One region of the Pseudonocardia sp. ICBG1034 genome, then DNA from elsewhere that is predicted to be linked to it. Evidence: riboswitches for the same ligand, from Rfam matches in the RefSeq annotation. Region 1 holds a riboswitch; the other holds the start of a gene.
What was found. Region 1 has a riboswitch for thiamine pyrophosphate ahead of thiO (glycine oxidase ThiO). Riboswitches for the same ligand answer to the same signal wherever they lie in the genome.

Region 1 (6,994 bases):
TCGGCGAGGGCGCGATGGTCGCCGCCGGGTCGACGGTCGCGCCGAACTCCGAGCTGGCTGCCGACCGGCTGATGCTCGGCTCCGCGGCGAAGGAACGCGGCGAGCTGACCGAGCAGGCCCGCTGGTGGGTGCGGACCAACCCGGACTTCTACCGCGCCCTGGCCCGGCGGCACGCCGACGGCGTCGCCCCCGCCTGAGCCCTCCCGATACGGTCCGGTGCGTTCCGCGGGACGCACCGGGACATCGGTCCTCAGTCCTCGCGGTCGGGCGAGCTCGCCTGTGCCCGGTAGCGGCGCGGGATCCGACCGGCGTGCCGGGCGTCCCAGCCCGCCTCCACCCCGCGACGCATCGCGCGGGCCATCCGCTCCGGGTCGGCGGCACGGGTCACGGCGGTGGCGAGCAGGACCGCGTCGCAGCCCAGCTCCATCGCCAGCGCCGCCTCCGAGGCGGTGCCGATCCCGGCGTCGAGCACGACCGGCACGCCCGCTGCGGCCACGATCATCTCGATGTTGTGCGGGTTGCGGATGCCCAGCCCGGTACCGATCGGCGAGCCGAGCGGCATGACCGCGGCGCATCCGACCTGCTCCAGGCGACGGGCGAGGATCGGGTCGTCGTTGGTGTAGGGCAGCACGGTGAAGCCGTCGTCGACGAGCTGCTCGGCGGCGTCGAGGAGCTCGACCGGGTCGGGCAGCAGCGTCGTCTCGTCGGCGACGACCTCCAGCTTCACCAGGTCGGTCTCCATCGCCTCGCGCGCCATCCGCGCCGTGAGCACCGCCTCGGCGGCGGTCCGGCAGCCCGCGGTGTTGGGCAGCACGGCGATCCCGAGGCGGCGCAGCAGGTCCAGCAGCCCGGTCCCGCCCGCGACGTCGACACGGCGCAGCGCCACCGTCGTCAGCTCGGTGCCGGACGCGACCAGCGCCCGCTCCAGGATCTCCAGGTTCGCGGCACCACCGGTGCCCATCACCAGCCGCGAGTCGAACAGGTGGTCGCCGAACGCGAGCTTGTCGGTCTGCACAGCCATGCTCATCCTCCCTGTACCGCGGTCAGGACCTCGACCCGCGCGCCGTCGGCGGGGCGGTGCCCGGCCCACGAGGTGCGCGGTACGACCTCCCCGTCCACGGCGACGGCGATCCCCCGCTCCGGCAGCCCGGCCTCGGCCAGGATCCGGGCGAGGTCGGCGCCGTCGTCGACGTCGCGGTGCTCGCCGTTCAGCACGATCCGCATCAATGGTTCCCCTCCTCGCGTGCCCCGGCGGCGGCCGGGGCGAACCGTCGCGGATCCGCCGCGCGGACCGGTTCCGGTACGTCGTCGCCGCGCAGCACCGCCGCGACGGCCGCCGCGGTCACCGGTACCAGCAGCATCCCGTTGCGGCCGTGCCCGGTGGCCGCGACCAGCCCGTCGGGCCCGGTGCGCCCGATCAGCGGCAGGTTGTCCCGGCTGCCCGGCCGCAGTCCGGCGGCGGTCTCGGTCAGGGCGTACTCGGCGATGCCGGGCAGGATCCGCTCCGCGTCGCGCAGCAGGTCGCGCACCCCACCGACGGTGACGTCGGTGTCGAAGCCGTTCTCCGCCGTCGTCGCGCCGATCACGAGGTCGCCGTACCCGGGCAGCGTCCGCGGCACGGCGTAGACCGGGCGCCCGTCGACGAGCGCCCGCACCGTCCGCGACGGCGGCGGCAGGGCACCGGCGCGGCGGGTCAGCCGCAGGATCTCGCCCTTCACCGGGCGGACCAGCCCGTCGAGCACCGGGTGCAGCGACGACGAGTGCGCCCCCGCCGCGACGACGACCGCGTCCGCCGCGACCTCGGTCCCGTCCGCGAGCCGCACGCCGGTGACACGGGCGCCGTCGTCGAGGACGCGCGCGACCCCGCGGTCGGAGACGACGACCCCGGCCCGCCCGGCTGCGGTCGCCAGGGCGGCGAGCAGCCGCCGGTTGTCCACCGACGGGTCGTCGGGCACCGAGAGGCCGCCACGGACCTCCGGGCCCAGCGCGGGTTCGAGCCGGCGCAGCTCGCGACCGGTCAGCCGGTGCACGTCGCGGCCGAGGGACTCCAGGTAGTCCGCGAGTGCGGTCAGCTCGGCGCGGTCCCCGGACCCGGTCGCGGCGACGACGGTGCCCTCCGGGTGCAGCCCGGCGTCGGTGCCGGCGTCGGCGGACAGGGCCGCGGCGAACTCCGGCCAGCGCGCGACCGAGTCCAGCCCGAGGGCGAGGAGGTCCTCCTCGCCGGGCCAGGCCTCGGTGACCGGGGCGAGCATCCCGCCGGCCACCCAGGACGCGCCGCGGCCGGGGGCCGGGTCGAACACCGTCACCGACCAGCCGTCGCGGGCCGCCGCGCGGGCGACGGACAGGCCGACGGCCCCCGCACCCGCGACGACCAGCCGTCCGGCACTCGCGCTCATCGGATCCACCTCACTCCCTGCGCCGGCATGACCCGGATCAGGTTCGACGGTCGGGACCGCGTCGCGGGTCCCCTCTCAGCCCGCTGCCCGGGCTCCCGTGGTTCGTCGTCGTCCGGGGCCCAGGCTACGCCGTAGCCTGCGAGCCGTGTCCGACACCGATACCCGTCCCGGCACCGGCGACACCCGTCGCGCCCGGCTCGACGGCCTCACCGACGCCCGTCTCTACCTGTGCACCGACGCCCGCACCGCGCGCGGTGACCTGGCGGAGTTCGCCGACGCCGCGCTCGCCGGCGGGGTCGACATCGTCCAGCTGCGGGACAAGGGCGGGCCCGGCGGGCCGCTGGAGGCGAGCGCGGAGCTCGCCGCACTGGAGGTGCTCGCCGACGCCTGCCGCCGGCACGGCGCGCTGCTCGCGGTGAACGACCGCGCCGACGTCGCGCTCGCCGCGGGCGCCGACGTGCTGCACCTCGGCCAGGACGACCTGCCGGTGGCGTGGGCGCGCCGGGTCGTCGGCGACGACGTGCTCATCGGCCGGTCCTCGCACAGCCCCGCCGAGACCCTGACCGCCGCCGACGAGGACGGCGTGGACTACTTCTGCGTCGGCCCGTGCTGGCCGACCCCGACCAAGCCGGGACGTCCGGCACCCGGCCTGGACCTGGTGCGCACGGTCGCCGGACGGGCCCCGGCGCGGCCGTGGTTCGCGATCGGGGGCATCGACGGCGACCGCCTGGACGAGGTCCTCGACGCCGGTGCGGACCGGATCGTCGTCGTCCGGGCGATCACCGAGGCCGAGGACCCGCGCGCGGCCGCGGCGGCGCTGCGGGCCCGCCTGCACTGAGCCCGCCTGCGCCGGGCCCGGCCGCGCTCGAACCGGCCCCGCGGCGCCGGGATCCGGCGCCGCGGATCAGTTCTGCGTGCCGGAACCCTGGTTGCCCGAGCCCTGGCCGCCGGAGCTCTGCCCGCCCGAGTCCTGACCCGACTGGCCGGAGCCCGGCTGCTGGGTCGGCAGGACCCGGTTCAGCCCGTCCTGCAGCGGGTTCGACGAGTCCGAGCCGTCCTGACCGGAGTCCCGGTCACGGGTGCCGGTCGACGACTCCGACGTGCTGGTGCCCGACTCCTCGGTGGAGGTCGAGCTCGACGACGACGTCGACGAGTCGCCCCCGGAGCCCTCGCCCCGGTCGTTCTCCTGCTGGGTGGGGGGAGCACCGCCGCGGACGACGTTGCTCACCGAGGTCCCGGACGAGCCGGACAGCGACGAGCCCTTCACGAACTCGATGCCCGAGATCAGGAACATCGACACCGCGAAGGTGACGACGCCGAGCACCGCGGACACGATGACCGTCTTGCGGGTGACCCGGACCCGGCGGAACCGGCTGTGGCCCGCTCCGGCGGCGCGGGTGGTGCCGCCGGGTGTCTGCCACGGGTCCAGCAGCACCGTCTCCTCGCCGGTGGGCCCGGCGAGACCGTGGCCGGCACCGTTCTGCGCGGCGACCGCGGTGCCCTCGGCGACGCCCTTGCCGCGCCGGGTCGCCCTGTCCTTCAGCTCGAGTGCCTTGTCCTTGCTGACCTCGAGCGAGCGGGTGAACAGCGTGGTGGCCAGCGTCGAGATGATCGAGCCGAGCGCCGCGCCGATCACCGTGCCGACCGCGCCGAGGAACGAGCCGAGCACCGCCGTGACGATCGCCGCGCCGGCGCCGGCTGCGATCTTCGTCGGGCTGAGGTCGGCCTTGAGGCCGCTCGCCTTCGTGGTGTCCGACGAGGCGTCGCCGGAGCTGTCACCGGACCCGCCCGAGCCCCCGGACCCGCCGGGTCCCTTCGGTCCACCGCCGACCGGGCCCACCGGACCGCCGGGACCGGCCGCGCGGGTCGTGTCCGACGCGGGCGGCAGCACCCGGGTGCGCGGACGCCCGCCGGGCGGGGTCCCGTCCGGCACGCCCGGACCGGGCACGACGGGGCTCACCGGACGGCCACCGGGCGGGGTCTGCGTCGTCCGGCCGCGGACGGTGCCCGACGGCTGCTGCGGGACCCGGCCGCCGTGCGTGCGGGGCGGATGTGCGGTGCGCTGACGGGGCAGCCGCGGGGCGTCGGGGGCGGCCACCGGGCGACCGGTGCCTGGTCGGGGAGCGGACGGCTGGGCGGGGGGACGGGCCGGGCCGGGGACGCCACGGGGGGCGTCGCCGAAGCCGGGCTCCGGGGGGCGCTGGTGTGGCATGGCTCCTTGCAGTGATCGTCGGTGCGGCGGCTCGCCCCGGGGGAACGTCCGGGCGGCCACGATTGCGCCGGACGATCACCCGAAGTGGTGACCTTCACACGACCCGCCGAAGGTCACGGGAAGATCACGATTCTAGCGCTACGAGGTGTCAGCGCCTGTCACCGGGGGTGACGAATGCCCGGGTGATCGGCCGGCAGCGCCGTACGCAGCAACGGCCACGACACGAGCACGCTCAGCCCCACCAGCACCGGGCTCAGCACGGTCCGCGCGACACCCAGGAGCACGACCTGGTCGGCCGCCCACAACGGGAGGAACACCGACAGCCGCAGGACGTACTGCGCCACCCACGCCCAGGACGCCCGCTGGTACCCGCGGAGCAGGTCCGGGTCGCGCCGCCACCTCGTGCGCTGTCCCAGCAGCCCGCCGACGACGACCCCCAGCAGCGGCCACCGCACGACGACCGAGATCGCCCAGGCCAGCGCGCTGCCGACGTTGGACACGATCTGGACCAGGAAGAAGTCCGACGCCCGCCCGGTCACCAGCGCGATCCCGGCCGCGACGACGACCCCGGCCAGCCCGAACAGCACCGCCCGCGGCCGCCGGCCGCGGTACAGCCGCCACCCTGCCACCGCGGCCCCCGCGACGATCGCCGCACCGGCCCCCCAGTTGATCGGGAACGCCGACCCCGCCGCCCCCGCCACCACCCAGGCGAGCACGAACGCGACCACCGGGATCGAGGCGTCCACGGCACCGGCCCGGCCACCGAGCAGTTCGGCGAGCCTCGGGTCCTCCCGGGATGCGGTGTGCGGAGCGCGATCGGACGTCACCCCGCTAAGGGTGCCCTATCCCGCGCGCCGGGTCGACGGGATCGGATTGGCGGACAGCGCGGAACAGGGTGATCATCGGCGTAACACCGGACATCGTTGCGGTGAACAACAGACAAGGCACGCGGAGGACCGGGGACGAGAGGGGGCCGTGCCGATGCACCGGCAGACGCACGCACAGCACCGGAGCTATGTCGCGATCGGCGACAGTTTCACCGAGGGGCTCGACGATCTCACCCCCGACGGCCGGGCCCGCGGCTGGGCCGACCGCGTCGCCGAGACCCTCGCCCACCGCCGCCCGGGCTTCGGCTACGCCAACCTCGCCGTGCGCGGGAAGGTCCTCGACGAGATCGTCGCCGAGCAGCTCCCCGTCGCCGAACGGATGCGCCCCGACCTGATCACCTTCTGCGCGGGCGGCAACGACATCATCGGCTGGTCCTGCGACGTCGACGACCTCGCCGCCCGCTTCGACGCCGCGCTCGGCCGGCTGGTCGCGACCGGCGCCGAGGTGCTGATCTTCACCGGCTTCGACCTGCGCCGGATGCACCCGTTCATCCGCAGGCTGCGCGGCCGGATCGCCTGCTACAACGAGGACATGCGGGCCGCCGCCGAACGGCACGGCTGCCGCGTCGTCGACCTGTGGGCGATGGACTGCCTCGCCGACCCGCGGGCCTGGGGGCCGGACCGGCTGCACCTGGTCCCGCACGCGCACGAGCGGGTCGCCTGGCGGGTGCTGGAGACCCTCGGTGAGCAGGCCCCGGACTGGCGCGGGCCGTGGCCGGAGCCCGAGGGCGGACCGACCCCCTGGACCGCGCGCCAGGCCGAGGACCTGCGGTGGGTCACCCACCACGTGATGCCGTACCTGCGCAAGCGGCTGCGCGGAGGGCACACGTGGGACGGGTACCGGCCCAAGCGTCCGGAACTCTCACCCCTTCAGGACGCCTGAGCGCGAGCCGCTCAGCGGACCGGTGAGTGGTCCCGGGCGGCGATGTGCGACGGCCGCGGCCGCGGCGCGGAGAACGGCGCCACGCAGGCGTTCTCGACGCTGTTGAACACCAGGAAGATGTTCGAGCGCGGGTACGGGGTGATGTTGTCCCCCGACCCGTGCATGCAGTTGGAGTCGAAGAACGTGGCGCAGCCCGCGTCGCCGGTCATCATCGCGATGCCGTGCCGCTGGGCCAGCTTCGAGATGGACTCCGGGTCGGGGGTGCCGATCTCCTGCTCCGTCAGCGACGTCAGGTGGTAGTCCTCCGGCGTCTCACCGACGCAGGACACGAAGGTCCGGTGCGACCCCGGCATGATCATCAGGCAGCCGTTGAACGCGTGGTTGTCGGTCAGCGAGATCGAGCAGCTCACCGCGCGCGGGCCGGGCATGCCGTCCTCGGCGTGCCAGGTCTCGAAGTCGGAGTGCCAGAAGAAGCCCCCGCCGCCGAGCCCGGGCTTGTAGTTGATGCGGCTCTGGTGGACGTACACGTCGGAGCCGAGGATCTGACGGGCCCGCGACAGCACCCGCTCGTCGCGCACCAGCCGGCCGATCGCCTCGGAGATCCGATGGACCTCGA
Region 2 (6,994 bases), on a different contig from region 1:
CACGGTGGTGCCGGTGGCGCCGAGCACGTTGCCGTCGCTCATCAGGTGCAGCGCCATCAGCGCCGCCGCCAGCCCGGACGCCGTACCGGCGGCCAGGTCGATCTCCCCGGTGAGCAGCACGAACACCAGGCCCATCGCGATGATGGTCGGGCCGGCGCCCTGCTGGAGCAGGTTCGCCAGGTTGAGCAGGCTCGGGAAGGTGCCGCCCGAGTCCAGCACGCTGAACAGCACGAACAGCGCGGCCAGGCCGAGCAGCGCCGGCAGCGAGCCCAGGTCACCGCCACGCAGGCCGCGCAGGTACGCCGTGATCGCCTCGCGGGTGGTGCGGGCGGTGGTGTCGATGCCGAAGTCGGCGGCCCGGTTACCGGGGTTCGCCCGGCGGGCCGCGCTCTGCTCCTGCTCGGGCGCGGGCGTCCGTTCGGTCACGGTGTCTCCTCCCGGGCCGGCGGGGCCGGACGGATCGGGGTGGGGGGCCATCAGGTCACCGCCTGCTCGGGCCGCGGCAGCCCGAGCTCGCCGGAGCGGCCCGCGGTGATGAGCTGGACGACGTCGGAGTGGGTGACCTCGCGGGTCGGGACCTGCGCGACCATCCGGCCGAGGTAGAGGCAGGCGATCCGGTCGGACACCTCGAACACGTCGGCCATGTTGTGGCTGATGAGCACGACGCCGAGGCCCTGCTCGGCCAGCCGTCGCACGAGGTCGAGCACCTGGCGGGTCTGGGCGACGCCGAGCGCCGCGGTCGGCTCGTCGAGCAGCACGACGCGCGAGTCCCAGAGCACCGCCTTGGCGATGGCGACGGTCTGGCGCTGCCCGCCGGACAGCGACGCGACCGGGGTCCGGACCGAGGTGACGGTGCGGACCGAGAGCGACGCGAGGGTGTCGCGGGCGGCCTGCTCCATCGAGCCCTCGTCGAGCATCCAGGAGCGGCCGCGCTCGCGGCCGAGGAACATGTTCTGGACGATGTCGAGGTTGTCGGCCAGCGCGAGGTCCTGGTAGACGACCTCGATGCCGAGCCGGGATGCGTCCGACGGCCCGGCGACGGTCACCGGCGCCCCTTCGAACAGGACCTCGCCGGAGTCGATCGGGTGGATACCCGCGACGCACTTGACCAGGGTGGACTTGCCCGCGCCGTTGTCGCCGACGAGCGCGGTGACCTCGCCGGCGCGCACGGTCAGGTCGACGTCGTGCAGGACCTGCACGGCGCCGAAGCTCTTCGACACACCGCGCAGGGAGAGGATGGGGTCGGCCACTTCGGGCACCTTCCACGTGGGCGTCGGCCGGGCCGCGGCGGGGTCTCCGCCGCGGCCCGGTCCGGCTGCGGGTCCTACTTGATGCCGAGCTGGCCGCAGGCGGCCTGGGTCTCGGCGTTGCAGATCTCCGAGGCCTTGACGTAGCCGGCGTCGGTGACCTTCTTGACCGAGTCCTTGGTGATGAGCTGCGGCTCGAGCAGCACCGACTTGACGTCGCGGTTGCCCTTCGGGTCCTCGACCGTCTGGGTGGCGACGCCGTCGGCGGCCGCGGTGTCGCCCTTGGCCAGGGCACCGGCGAGCTTCGCGGCGGCCTCGGCCTCCTGCTCGATCGGCTTGAACACCGTCATGTACTGGTCCCCGCGCAGGATCGCGGCGAGTCCGTCGGCGGTGGCGTCCTGGCCGGTGACCACGACCTTGCCGTTCAGGCCGTACTTGGCCAGCACCGTGACGATGGCGCCGGCGAGGCCGTCGTTGGCGGCGACGACGCCGTCGACCTTGCCGCCGTTACCGGTGAGGATCTGCTCGAAGGTGGTGCCACCGACCTGGTTGTCCCACTTGTCGATCTTCTGGCTCTGCACCAGCTTCAGCGCCCCGGACTCGTACTTGGGCTTCAGCACGGTCTGCTGGCCGTTGTAGAACAGGGTCGCGTTGTTGTCGGTCGGCGCGCCCTCGATCTCGATGACCTGGGCGCCCGGCTTGTCGCCGATGCCCTGGACCAGGCCCTCGCCCTGCAGGGCGCCGACCTTCTCGTTGTCGAAGGAGACGTAGTAGTCGCTGACGCCGCCGAGGTTGAGCCGGTCGTAGTCGATGACCGGGATGCCCTGGGCCTTGGCCTTCTGGGCGACGGCGGTCCCGCCGTCGCTGCTGATCGAGGCGATGATCATGACCTTGACGCCGCTGGAGATCATGCCGTCGGCCAGGGTGGAGAACTTCTGCTCGTCACCCTGGGCGTTCTGGATGTCGGGGTCCATGCCCTGGGCGCGCAGCGCCTTGTCCAGCATGGGCTTGTCGAAGCCCTCCCAGCGGGCCGAGGAGTCGGTCTCGGGGAGGATCACCCCGACCTTCACCCCGCCGCCGGACCCGCCGGACCCGCCGCCGGCGGCCTCCCCGCCGCCGCCGGCGCTGTTCTGTCCGCAGCCCGCGACGGCCAGCAGCAGGCCGAGACCCGCCGCCGCGACCGCCCGACGCAGCCGGGGACCGCGCCCCGTGTTCCGTGCCCCCATCGGGGTCTCCCTCCACCACGTTGTGGACCGCTCGCATGATCACGAACGGGTGAATGTTGCGAGCGCCAACGTATTGGGCGGAACCGGTTCTGCGACAGCCTTCTGAATCGAGAGAGTTCCCCTTCTGACATCACGATCCGGTTACGAACATCGACTTTGTTGCCCTGCGGCACGATCCGGACGGCCGCAACGGCACCGGAACGCAGTGGCGGGCGGCGACCACCGGTCCCTGCCCCCGGGGTCGATCCACCTCAGCCGCGCAGGGTCTCCAGCAGGTCCGCCTCGACCGCGGCCAGGGTCGGGTCGGTACGGTTGCGCGGCCGCCCGGCGTCGACGACGACCTCCCGCACCACGGTCGCCGGGCGCGGCGAGAAGACCAGCACCCGGTCCGAGAGCAGGACCGCCTCCCGCACGTCGTGGGTGATCAGGACCGTCGTCCAGCCGTAGCGGGCGCGCACCGACTCCAGCCAGTCCTGCATCGCGGTCCGGGTGAGCGCGTCCAGCGCGCCGAACGGCTCGTCGAGCAGCAGCACCTCGCGCCCCCCGACGACGGTGCGCAGCAGCGCCGCGCGCTGGCGCATGCCGCCCGACAGCGCACCCGGGCGGGCGTCCTCGAAGCCGGCGAGCCCGAACGGCTCGAACAGCGCGCGGGCACGCTCGCGGGCCTCGCGGCGCCCCACGCCGGCGACCTCCAGCCCGAGGGTGGTGTTGTCGAGCACGGTGCGCCACGGGAACAGCAGGTCCTGCTGGGGCATCAGGCCGAACGGGGCGCCGCGCACCGGGCCGCCGTCGACCTCGATCCCGCCGGTCACCGTCGCCCCGTCGAGGATGCCCGCCAGGGCCCCGAACAGCGTCGACTTGCCGCATCCCGACGGCCCGACGAGCGACACGAACTCCCCCGGCGCGACGTCCAGGCTCACCCCGGACAGCACCGGCAGGTCGCCGTAGGAGACCGACAGGTCGCGCACCACGACCTTCACCGCGCACCGTGCCCGTCGTGGTCGGCCACGTACCAGGGCGTGACCAGGCGCTGCAGCAGGAAGGTCAGCGCGAACAGTGTCACCGACAGCACCGCGGTCACGCCGACGGCGGCGAGCACCAGGTCGGTGCGGAACTGGTTCTTCTGCAGCTGCATGAAGATGCCCAGGCCGGCCCGGGCGCCGACGTACTCGGCGAAGATCGCCCCGGTGACGGCGTAGGTGATCGCGATCCGCAGCGCCGTGAAGAACGACGGCAGCGCCCCGGGCAGCCGCACGTAGCGGAACCGCTGCCAGCGCGAGGCCCCCATCGACCGCAGCAGCGCGGTCGCGGACCGGTCGGTCGCGGCGAAGCCCTCGATCAGCCCGACCGCCACCGGGAAGAACGTCACCAGCGCGATGACCAGCACCTTCGGCAGCAGGCCGAACCCGAACCAGATGATGAGCAGCGGGGCGATCGCGACCACCGGCAACGTCTGCGAGGCCACCAGCAGCGGGGTCAGCGCCCGGCGCAGCCACGGCGAGAAGTCCACCGCGACCGCGGCCGCCCAGGCCAGCGCCATCGAGACGGTGAACCCGATCAGCGTCACCTGGACCGTCGGCAGCGTGTTCGCCCACAGCTCGGCCCGGAACGCCCAGCCCTGCTCGACCACCCGCAGCGGCGAGGGCAGTAGCTGGGGGCGGGTGCCGGCGACGGTGACCGCGACCTGCCAGGCGACCAGCAGGGCGGTGACCAGCGCCGCGGCCGGCCACAGCCGGCGGATCACGGTGCCAGGTAGTCGTTGGTGAACCAGGTCGAGAAGTCCGGCTTCTGCCGCACCGGGGCGCCGTCCGGCCCCGCGACGGTGCCCGTGTCGTAGAGGAACCCGGAGAACCCGGCCCACTGCTGCGGGGTCTGGAACCCGACGCGGCCCTGCGTGTCGCGCAGGAAGCGCTCGCTGAGCATCTGCGCGCCCCGGTCGACCAGCGCGTCGGAGGTGAAGGCTCCGGGGTTGGCCTCCTTCAGCATCCGGGCTGCGGTCGCCGGGTCCTGCGCGGCCAGCGCATAGCCCTTCTGGACGGCCTGCACGAACGCGCGGGCCCGGTCGGGGTTGTCACGCAACCAGGTCGAGTTGCCCAGCAGCAGCACGTTGTAGGAGTCCGGGAAGCCGTAGTCGGTGTAGCGGAAGGTGCGGATCGGCTCGCCCCGAAGCTGCGCCTCGATGCCCTCGACGTTGACGAACGGCTCGGTGAAGTCGGCCTGGCCGGAGTAGAGCGCCTCGTAGGCCGCGGTGGACAGGACCTCGGTGCGGAAGTCGCCGCGCCCGCCGTCGGCCCGGATCACGGCCTGCATCTTCTGGTTCTCACCGGGCCCGCCGAACCCGGCGTAGACCTTGCCGTCGAGGTCACGCGGGCGCCGGATGTCGGTGCGGTCGGAGCGCACCGCGATCTCGGTCGCCCAGTGCTGCAGGATCGCCATCACCGAGGTGATGTCGGCGCCCGCGGCCTTCGAGAACGTGAAGGAGTCCTGGAAGCCGATGCCGAAGTCCGCGGCGCCGGAACCGACCAGGGTGTCCGGTGAGGTCTGGTTGTAGGGCAGGAACTCGACGTCGAGGCCGGCGTCGCGGAAGTAGCCCGCCTGCTGGGCGGCGAACAGCCCGATGTGGTTGGTGTTCGGCGTCCAGTCCAGGGCGACGCGGATCGGCCCGCCCCCGGCGGGGCCGCCGGGGCCGTCGGCCACGGCGCAGCCGGACAGGGCCAGCGCGAGCGCCAGCGCGACGGCGAGCGGACGGAGAGCACGTGACAACACGGAGCGGCCTCCCTACGCCGGTGTGACCCGGATCAGGTTCGAACGGTCGGCGGCCGGTCCTGCCGCCCTCTCAGCCTCGGTGCGCGGGCTCCCGCGGTACGTCCTCCGAACCTTACGCGGCCCACCCGGTCCTGCCGGGGGGACCTCCGTCGCACCGGCCGACCGGACACCCCCGGTCACCGGAGCCTCCGGTTCCGTCACCTGCGGTGATCGCCGGGACGGGCCGGGCGAGCCGCCGTCCGCGGCGGCGACCACGATCGTTATCCTCGCCACCACACCCGCGACGCTGTGTCACGAACCCGCTCGCGGGAGCTGACGCGGAAGGGACGAGATGGCGGCCTCGCTCTGGACCTCCGGTACGACCGGGCGGCCGACCCCCGACCCGGCACCCGCCCTGGTGCGGGTCGCGTTGCAGGCCGGCGCCACCTCCGTGGCGCACGCCGACGTCGCCGCGATGCTGTCCGGGATCTGTGTCGCGCTGGTGCCCGCCGCCCGGGTCGGGGGTGCCGCGCTGCTGCTGCGCGAGCCCGCCGACCCCCGCGACCCCGAGGCCCGGCGGGTGTTCGGCTCCGACACCGCCGCGCTGCGCCTGGGTGAGCTGCAGCGCCGGGCCGACGCCGGGCCGGGCCCCGCCGCCGAGCGCGGCGACCGCACGCTGACCACCCCGGACCTGACCCGGTCCGGACCGCCCGAGCTGGCCGCCGCCGCGGCCGACTGCGGCCTGGTCCGCTCGCTGTCGGTGCCGGTCCCGGTCGCCGGGCGCACCGCGGGCGTCCTGCAGCTGTTCGCCCGCGGCGGGCCCGACGACCCGCTCGGCGAGCGTCTGGTCGTCGCGCTGGCGCCGGTGGTGACCGCGCTGGCGGCCCGGCTCACCGACGTCCGCGAGCTGGCCCGGCTGCAGCTGCGCGCCGCGCAGCCGTCGGTGCCGGAACAGCCCGACGCGCTCGACCGCACCGCGCTGATCCCGGCGGCCCGCCGCCCCCCCGTGGTGCCGGTGGCGCCGCGGGTGCCCGTCCAGCGGCAGGCGCGGCACCGCAGGCACGACCAGGGCTGACCCGGGTTCAGGCTTCCGGCCGGTCCCGGCGGGCCGCACAGCGTTCGAGGAGCTGCTGGTGTTCCTGCAGGTAGGCCGACACGCGCTGGCGGCTGACCCCGAACAGCCTGCCGATTCCGGCGATCGTCTCGCCCTCGCCGTGCAGCGCGACGGCCTCCTCGCGTCGGAACCGGCCACCGACGGCGCCCAGGCCGTCGAGGGTGCGGGTGAGGGTCTCCACGATCAGCGGCCGTGCCTCGCGCGGGACGATCGCCCGCCAGCTCAACCCCTGCGACCGCAGCTCCTGCAGCTCGGCCACCCGTTCACGGGCCGAGGACAGCTCGGCGACCGACGCCTCCAGCTGGGCGGCGAGGGCGGCCAACGCGGCGTCGGCGTCGTCCGCGGCGGCGTCGCGGAGGTGCGCTCCGTCCTCGGCGTCACGCTCGGTCGTCATCACACCATCGAGCCTACGGGGGCGGCGGCGACGGCCGGTGGGCGCGGCGTACCGTGATCCACGCAAGGGGGGTTGCTCCCTCGAACAGGGCAATCCCGACAGTGGGTGTGGAGGGCGCGCAATGGGCCGGTACGACGTCGTCATCGTCGGCGGGGGATCCGCGGGGTCGGTGCTGGCCGCCCGGCTCACCGAGGATCCCACGCGCCGGGTGCTGATGCTCGAGGCGGGCCGGCCCGACCACCGCTGGGACCCCATCATCCGGATGCCC

Region 2: another riboswitch for thiamine pyrophosphate. It lies ahead of KPF22_RS18500 (ABC transporter substrate-binding protein); the one in region 1 lies ahead of thiO (glycine oxidase ThiO).

The regions. Positions count from the first base shown of each region.
Region 1 is NZ_JAHLEK010000015.1:552,665-559,658, reverse strand. It holds gene KPF22_RS04310 (gamma carbonic anhydrase family protein) at 1-197, shown strand, start outside; gene KPF22_RS04305 (thiazole synthase) at 251-1,021, opposite strand; gene thiS (sulfur carrier protein ThiS) at 1,024-1,224, opposite strand; gene thiO (glycine oxidase ThiO) at 1,224-2,396, opposite strand; TPP riboswitch at 2,393-2,502, opposite strand; gene thiE (thiamine phosphate synthase) at 2,533-3,234, shown strand; gene KPF22_RS04285 (hypothetical protein) at 3,301-4,494, opposite strand; gene KPF22_RS04280 (DUF3159 domain-containing protein) at 4,767-5,435, opposite strand; gene KPF22_RS04275 (SGNH/GDSL hydrolase family protein) at 5,590-6,378, shown strand; gene thpD (ectoine hydroxylase) at 6,390-6,994, opposite strand, start outside.
Region 2 is NZ_JAHLEK010000017.1:813,182-820,175, forward strand. It holds gene KPF22_RS18475 (ABC transporter permease) at 1-477, opposite strand, end outside; gene KPF22_RS18480 (ATP-binding cassette domain-containing protein) at 477-1,250, opposite strand; gene KPF22_RS18485 (sugar ABC transporter substrate-binding protein) at 1,325-2,473, opposite strand; gene KPF22_RS18490 (ABC transporter ATP-binding protein) at 2,725-3,453, opposite strand; gene KPF22_RS18495 (ABC transporter permease) at 3,450-4,217, opposite strand; gene KPF22_RS18500 (ABC transporter substrate-binding protein) at 4,214-5,239, opposite strand; TPP riboswitch at 5,231-5,344, opposite strand; gene KPF22_RS18505 (hypothetical protein) at 5,571-6,293, shown strand; gene KPF22_RS18510 (hypothetical protein) at 6,301-6,726, opposite strand; gene KPF22_RS18515 (choline dehydrogenase) at 6,848-6,994, shown strand, end outside.